DNA from 2 places in the Priestia sp. SIMBA_032 genome. Region 1 is predicted to be linked to the other one. Evidence: a T-box and tRNA genes for the amino acid it is inferred to sense, from the RefSeq annotation. Region 1 holds a T-box; the other holds one or more tRNA genes.
What was found. The T-box of region 1 lies ahead of ileS (isoleucine--tRNA ligase). A T-box ahead of a tRNA ligase gene usually reads a tRNA of that ligase, here a tRNA-Ile.
Positions count from the first base shown of each region.

Region 1 (3,417 bases):
CGGAAAGCAGTGTTGGTCTTGTAGGCCTTGTGCTTGGCGGAGGAATTGGGATGTTATCAAGGTTGTTTGGGCTTACCTGTGATAATTTGCTTGAAGTTGAAATGGCGATCGTAAATGAACAGAGAGAAGTTGAACTCATTAAGGCAAATAAAAATCACAACAGTGATCTCTTTTGGGCTTGTTGTGGCGGTGGGGGCGGAAACTTTGGTATCGTTACGTCTCTTACATTCAAGGTACGGCCTATCTCAAAGGTGTCAATTTTTTCAATTACATGGGAATGGGAAGATTTTGAAGCTGCTTTTGATGCATGGCAGCACTGGGCCACGAATACCGATAAGCGCTTAACTTCGGAGATTGAGTTAAAATCCAAGGAAGCAAATCAGATTATCGCTCAAGGTGAATTCGTTGGCTCATCATTCAAGTTGAAGGAACTTCTGCAGCCTTTAATAGATGTTGGTTGTCCTAAAAAAGTAGTAATAAAGGAAGTTTCATATATTGAAGCTGTACAATTTTTTGACGATCCGAGTGGAAACCAACCCGCCCCTCGAAAAAGGTCAGGTTCTTTTCTTAATAAACCTTTTCCAAAAGATGCTATTTTAACAATGAAGCATTTTTTAGAAAATGCTCCAAATGAAAAATCTAGTATTTGGCACCAGTCTCTGGGGGGAGCAGTGGAGGAAGTTGCCTCTAATGAAACGGCCTTCTATTATAGAGATGCTATTATCGCACAGGAGTACCTTGTTACATGGAGCCATCCTTCAGAAGAGCGATCAAACATTAGATGGATTGAAGAATTAAGAAATGCTTTATCGAGATATACAACTGGAGATTATGTGAACTGGCCGGACCGGTTCATCAGAGATTGGCCAACAGCGTATTATGGAGAGAATTTTAAAAAGCTTCGAGAAGTGAAACGAGCATATGATCCATGCAATCTATTTCATTTCCCTCAAAGCATCCCGCCGTTTATTAACTGGTTTTAAAAATCATCTTTCAAGCCGGAGGGCCAAACAATACCCATCTTAAATGAGGTGGGTTTTTGTGTATATTTCCTTTTCTTTTCCTGAGAACGTGAAAAAGGCAGAAAATATTGTAGCAAACAGTAGTAAGCGGTTATTTTATCATTGGACGACTATATTATAAGGAGAAACATACATAAATTTCATAAACATTGACATTCCCTTCCAAAACGCATACAATAGCTACTAATAAAAGCACACAAATTCGTTGAAGAGAATCAGTACGCTGCAAGTTTGTTCCACAGAGAGCTGGTGATAGCTGAAAGCCAGTGTTCAAGCGGCAGCGGAATATCCTCTCTGAGAAGTCAAACTGAACCTATAAGTAAGTTTGAACGGTAGTCTACCGTTAAAAAGAACGCGTATGATTGTACGTTGCTGAGTGCTATTGATGAACGGATCAATAGAAGCCAGGGTGGTACCGCGGTTAAAACCCGTCCCTAGTCATAGGGACGGGTTTCTTTGTGTGCTTTTAACTTTAAAAGGAGTGGTATCACATGAAAGAAGTGAATGTAAGGGAGTCTTCGCAAGAGCGCGAGCAGCGTATCCAGCAGCAGTGGCAAAAGGGAAATGTGTTTCAGCAGTCGGTTCAAAATCGAGAAGGGCATCCTTCGTTTGTATTTTATGAAGGGCCTCCTACAGCAAACGGTTTGCCTCACGTTGGGCACGCGCTAGGTCGGACGATTAAAGACGTGGTGGCTCGTTATAAGACGATGACAGGGCATCAAGTGATTCGAAAAGCGGGCTGGGATACGCACGGACTGCCGGTAGAGCTCGGTGTTGAAAAGCAGCTCGGGATATCGGGGAAGCATGATATTGAAAAATACGGCGTAGAAGCTTTTATCACCAAATGTAAGGAAAGTGTGTTTGTATATGAAAAGCAGTGGCGCACGTTCACGGAGCAGCTTGGCTATTGGGTTGATATGGAAGACCCTTACATCACGTTGGAGAATTCATACATTGAAAGTGTATGGAACGTGCTTGGCACGATTCATGATAAAGGACTTCTTTATAAAGGTCACCGCGTATCACCTTACTGCCCGAGCTGTCAAACGTCGCTGAGTTCGCATGAAGTGGCGCAAGGGTATAAAGATGTAAAAGATTTAACGGTAACGGTGAAATTTAAAGTGAAAAACCGCGATAACGAGTATTTTTTAGGCTGGACGACAACGCCTTGGACGCTTCCGTCAAACGTGGCGCTTGCGGTGCATAAAGAGATGAACTACGTGCGCGCCGAGCAAGGCGGCAGCGTGTATATAGTGGCAGAAGCGCTCGCAGACAAAGTGTTAAAAGGAGAGTATACCGTTTTATCTCAGCATAAAGGAAATGAGTTAAAAGGGATGTCGTATGAGCCGCCGTTTAATTTTGTGAAAGTGGAAAAAGGGCATGAAGTCGTAACGGCTGATTACGTAACGGACCAAAGCGGAACGGGCATTGTTCATTTAGCACCTGCATACGGCGAAGATGATTACAGAGTCGTAAAAGAAAACGGCTTTTCATTTGTGAACGTAGTGGATGAAAAAGGACAGTATACGGCTGACGTGCCGCCGTTTAAAGGACGTTTTGTAAAAGACTGCGACGTTGATATCGTGCGCTACTTAGCAAATGAAGGCGTGCTGTATCATAAAGAAAAGCATGAGCACAGCTATCCGTTTTGCTGGCGATGCGACTCGCCGCTTCTTTATTACGCAAATGAAAGCTGGTTTATCCAAACGACGGCGTTGAAGGAACAGTTTTTGAAAAACAATGAAAGCGTGACGTGGTACCCGGATCATATCAAGCACGGTCGCTTTGGCAACTTTTTAGAAAATATGGTGGATTGGAACATCAGCAGAAAACGCTACTGGGGAACGCCGCTGAACGTATGGGAATGCGAGGGGTGTCAGCATCAAGTAGCGCCGAAAAGCATCAAAGAGCTTCAGAATCATGCGTCTTATTCTGTGGATGACAGCATTGAACTGCATAAGCCGTATGTAGATGACGTGCAGCTAACGTGTCCGGTCTGCAGCGGAAAAATGAAGCGAACGCCGGAAGTGATTGACGTTTGGTTTGACAGCGGCTCGATGCCGTTTGCGCAGTATCACTATCCGTTTGAAAACAGCGAGCTGTTTCAAAAGCAGTTCCCGGCAGACGTTATCGCAGAAGGAATTGATCAAACGCGCGGCTGGTTTTACAGCTTGATGGCAGTTTCAACGCTCTTTACAGGAAAAGCACCTTATAAGCGCGTTTTATCTCTTGGGCACGTGTTAGATGAAAACGGTCAAAAGATGTCTAAAAGTAAAGGAAATGCGCTGGACCCTGTTGATCTTATTCATACATTTGGTGCCGATGCGCTTAGATGGGCGCTTTTAGCAGACAGTGCGCCTTGGAACCCGAAGAAATTTTCAGAGCGCGTCGTGCA
Region 1 covers NZ_JAWRXD010000004.1:110,234-113,650, reverse strand. The annotation lists gene SB717_RS14745 (FAD-binding oxidoreductase) at 1-983, shown strand, start outside; T-box leader at 1,219-1,461, shown strand; gene ileS (isoleucine--tRNA ligase) at 1,514-3,417, shown strand, end outside.

Region 2 (3,417 bases), on a different contig from region 1:
TCAGTGCCCATAGCTGCTTGAAAGGAATCTGCTTTTTGGTAATGAGTCCGATCAGCTTTCCAAGATAAGCAAGGCAGGTAATAGAAAGGAAGTTTAGTCCAGCTGTTAATACGTAAAGTAAAAGCATAGCGATAGGGACAAGTATGTATAAAGAAAATTTTTGTTCGTGCAGCAAGTTTAACAGTTCATTTTTATCTTTATGATGCCAGTTTAGCAACTCATATGAATACGTTTGTGTTTGTGAATTAGTCGTGATATATATTCCATCTTTTAAAAAACCAATTGCATGAGCAGGGGAATGAAACCGTTCAATAGACTGTGAGGGGTTTAAGATAAAAGCGGTACCGTTTACTTTTTTTGTGAAAGGTTGACTTGACGTAAGCTGTGAATTTGAAATAGCAAAAGAAGAAACAGATTTCGGGAGATCTGTAGTAGCTATATGATAGCCGTTTACAATCGTCAAAGCCATAAAGAAAAATGTAGGCAGCAAAGAAATGAATGTTAAAAACAGTACAAAGCCAATTGTTTTATTCGTATGCTCAAAGCGAAGCGACCTTATTTTTTGGAAGGAAGTAAAACTCCATGCCATCTTTTTCAGCATGCTCATTGTAAAGCCTCCTATTATCGAAAATTCTGATTATAACCTATTTTATAGCGAAAATTTAAGGTTTACAATAGATTTTAGAAACCGTTACCAATTACAAGAATGCGATGGAGCGCTTTGTCAAAAGCATATCTTTATATGTACAGATTTTGCTGGCATTGTTTTTGGAGATATTACCGGCAGCTTGAGGACCGTTCTGTTAATATTGCAGTGGTACACTCGAAAATCGTTATCTGAAGACGTATTTTAAAGTAAAATAAAGGAAGGTCTCGTGGTGCAAGCTCTTTCTTTATAGGAGTGGTTATTGTATGATAAATAGTAATAATAAAAAGGATAGGTGCGGGCATGGCTATTTTATGTTGGGCATTAATTATCATTAGCTTTGTTGTATCGTTTGTTGGGTTGGTTTATCCCATCATCCCAAGCGTGCTATTTGTAGCTCTAGGATTTGTTATATACGGTTTATTTTATGATTTTAGCTCCTATAGCTGGTTATTTTGGTTGATACAAGGATTGTTAGTTGTCGCACTTTTTTTAGCAGACTATATAGCTAATATTATTGGTGTGAAAAAATTCGGAGGCACTAAAGCAGGCGTTTGGGGAAGTACAGTTGGGCTGCTTGTGGGTCCGTTTGTTATTCCGGGATTTGGAATTATTTTAGGGCCGTTTATTGGAGCGATTGTAGGAGAACTGATTGTTCATCGGACCACAATTAGCAACGCAGTAAAAATTGGAGTAGGTTCGGTTATTGGCTTTTTTAGTGGCGCTATCTCTAAAGGATTTATTCAACTGCTGATGATTGCCTATTTTTTATATGCTGTTTTAAAATAATGTATTGACTTTAGACTAGAAACATGTTAAATTTTTAATGTCGCTAGTAAATGTTATATTGTTCCACAGTAGCTCAGTGGTAGAGCTATCGGCTGTTAACCGATCGGTCGTAGGTTCGAGTCCTACCTGTGGAGCCATGGCGGTGTAGCTCAGCTGGCTAGAGCGTACGGTTCATACCCGTGAGGTCGGGGGTTCGATCCCCTCCGCCGCTATTTTCCACTTTACATTTGTGACATACATAATTCATATTGTTCCACAGTAGCTCAGTGGTAGAGCTATCGGCTGTTAACCGATCGGTCGTAGGTTCGAGTCCTACCTGTGGAGCCATGTGGACCCTTAGCTCAGCTGGTTAGAGCAGACGGCTCATAACCGTCCGGTCGCAGGTTCGAGTCCTGCAGGGTCCACCATTTATAGGGTTGGAGGAATACCCAAGTCCGGCTGAAGGGATCGGTCTTGAAAACCGACAGGGGTGTTAAAGCCCGCGGGGGTTCGAATCCCTCTTCCTCCGCCATACTATTGTCTATTCAAAGCTTCTTTTGAGAAAAAGAAGCTTTTTTTATGTTTAAAAGAATAGCGAATGGGAATTAGGTAAATATAAATCATGGATTAGGTACTTTTTATTTGAAACAGTAGGGTAAATTTGCTAATCTAGACGTATATGGTGCTTTTGCGCCAAAATGCTTACATATTTTGAAGGAGGAATTATTCATGGCTTACAAATTACCAGAACTACCTTATGCATACGATGCACTGGAACCACATATCGACAAAGAAACAATGAATATTCACCACACAAAACATCACAACACATATGTTACAAACCTAAACGCTGCTGTTGAAGGCAAAGCGGATTTAGAAAGCAAAAGTATTGAAGAGTTAATTTCAAACTTAGATGCTGTTCCTGAAGATATCCGTACAGCAGTACGTAATAACGGTGGCGGTCATGCCAACCACTCATTATTTTGGACAATCCTTTGCCCTAACGGCGGCGGTGCTCCAACTGGTGAATTAGCAGACGCTATCGCTAACAAATTCGGTAGCTTTGATCAATTCAAAGAAGAATTTGCAAATGCAGCTAAAACTCGCTTCGGTTCTGGCTGGGCTTGGTTAGTTGTAAACAACGGCGAATTAGAAGTAACAAGCACACCAAACCAAGATAGCCCATTAATGGAAGGCAAAACGCCAATTCTTGGTCTAGACGTTTGGGAGCACGCTTACTACTTAAATTATCAAAACCGCCGTCCAGATTACATTTCAGCATTCTTTAATGTTGTAAAATGGGACGAAGTTGCTAAGCGTTACGACGCTGCAAAATAAGTTGAAGACGTATTTAAGAGCCAGTAAAGTAATTATTACCTTTACTGGCTTTTTTGTTTTCCAATTCTTTTACATATCTCCTTTTCTTTTTCACACACTAGGTGTAGAAGAGAAAAGGAGTTTTTTGATATGCCTTTATTAAAAAAAGTAGTTGGAGATGTAGAAGTTAGTAAAGATTTACTTTTGCTTTTAATTATAGGCGGTCTTTATGCCTTGGCTATTTCAATTTCCAATTCGTTTGTTAACATTTATCTGTGGAAACAATCAGGCGAATTTTCGGATCTCGCTATTTATAATTTAGCGGTAGTGGTGCTTCAGCCGCTTACGTTTATTTTAGCAGGTAAATGGGCCAAACGAATTGACCGAGTTGTGGTTTTAAGGTTAGGAGTATCTTTTTTAGCTGTTTTTTATATCGCTGTATTAGTCAGTGGAGCTAACGCAGCCGAGTATTTAGTATTGCTTGGTGGACTGCTGGGTATAGGATATGGATTTTATTGGCTAGCTTTTAATGTGCTAACTTTTGAAATTACAGAACCTGATACAAGAGACTTTTTTAACGGATTTTTAGGGATCTTAAACTCTTTTGCAGGAATGATTGGTCCTTTAGGAGCGGGCTTCGTTATTTCCGCTTTGTATGAATCACTAGGGTATAAAATTGTGTTTGG
Region 2 covers NZ_JAWRXD010000002.1:373,909-377,325, forward strand. The annotation lists gene SB717_RS07835 (DUF1189 domain-containing protein) at 1-607, opposite strand, end outside; gene SB717_RS07840 (DUF456 domain-containing protein) at 950-1,435, shown strand; tRNA gene SB717_RS07845 (tRNA-Asn) at 1,498-1,572, shown strand; tRNA gene SB717_RS07850 (tRNA-Met) at 1,574-1,647, shown strand; tRNA gene SB717_RS07855 (tRNA-Asn) at 1,688-1,762, shown strand; tRNA gene SB717_RS07860 (tRNA-Ile) at 1,766-1,842, shown strand; tRNA gene SB717_RS07865 (tRNA-Ser) at 1,854-1,946, shown strand; gene sodA (superoxide dismutase SodA) at 2,144-2,752, shown strand; gene SB717_RS07875 (MFS transporter) at 2,882-3,417, shown strand, end outside.
Region 2: it encodes a tRNA-Ile, which carries the amino acid that the T-box ahead of ileS (isoleucine--tRNA ligase) is inferred to sense. The anticodon was not compared.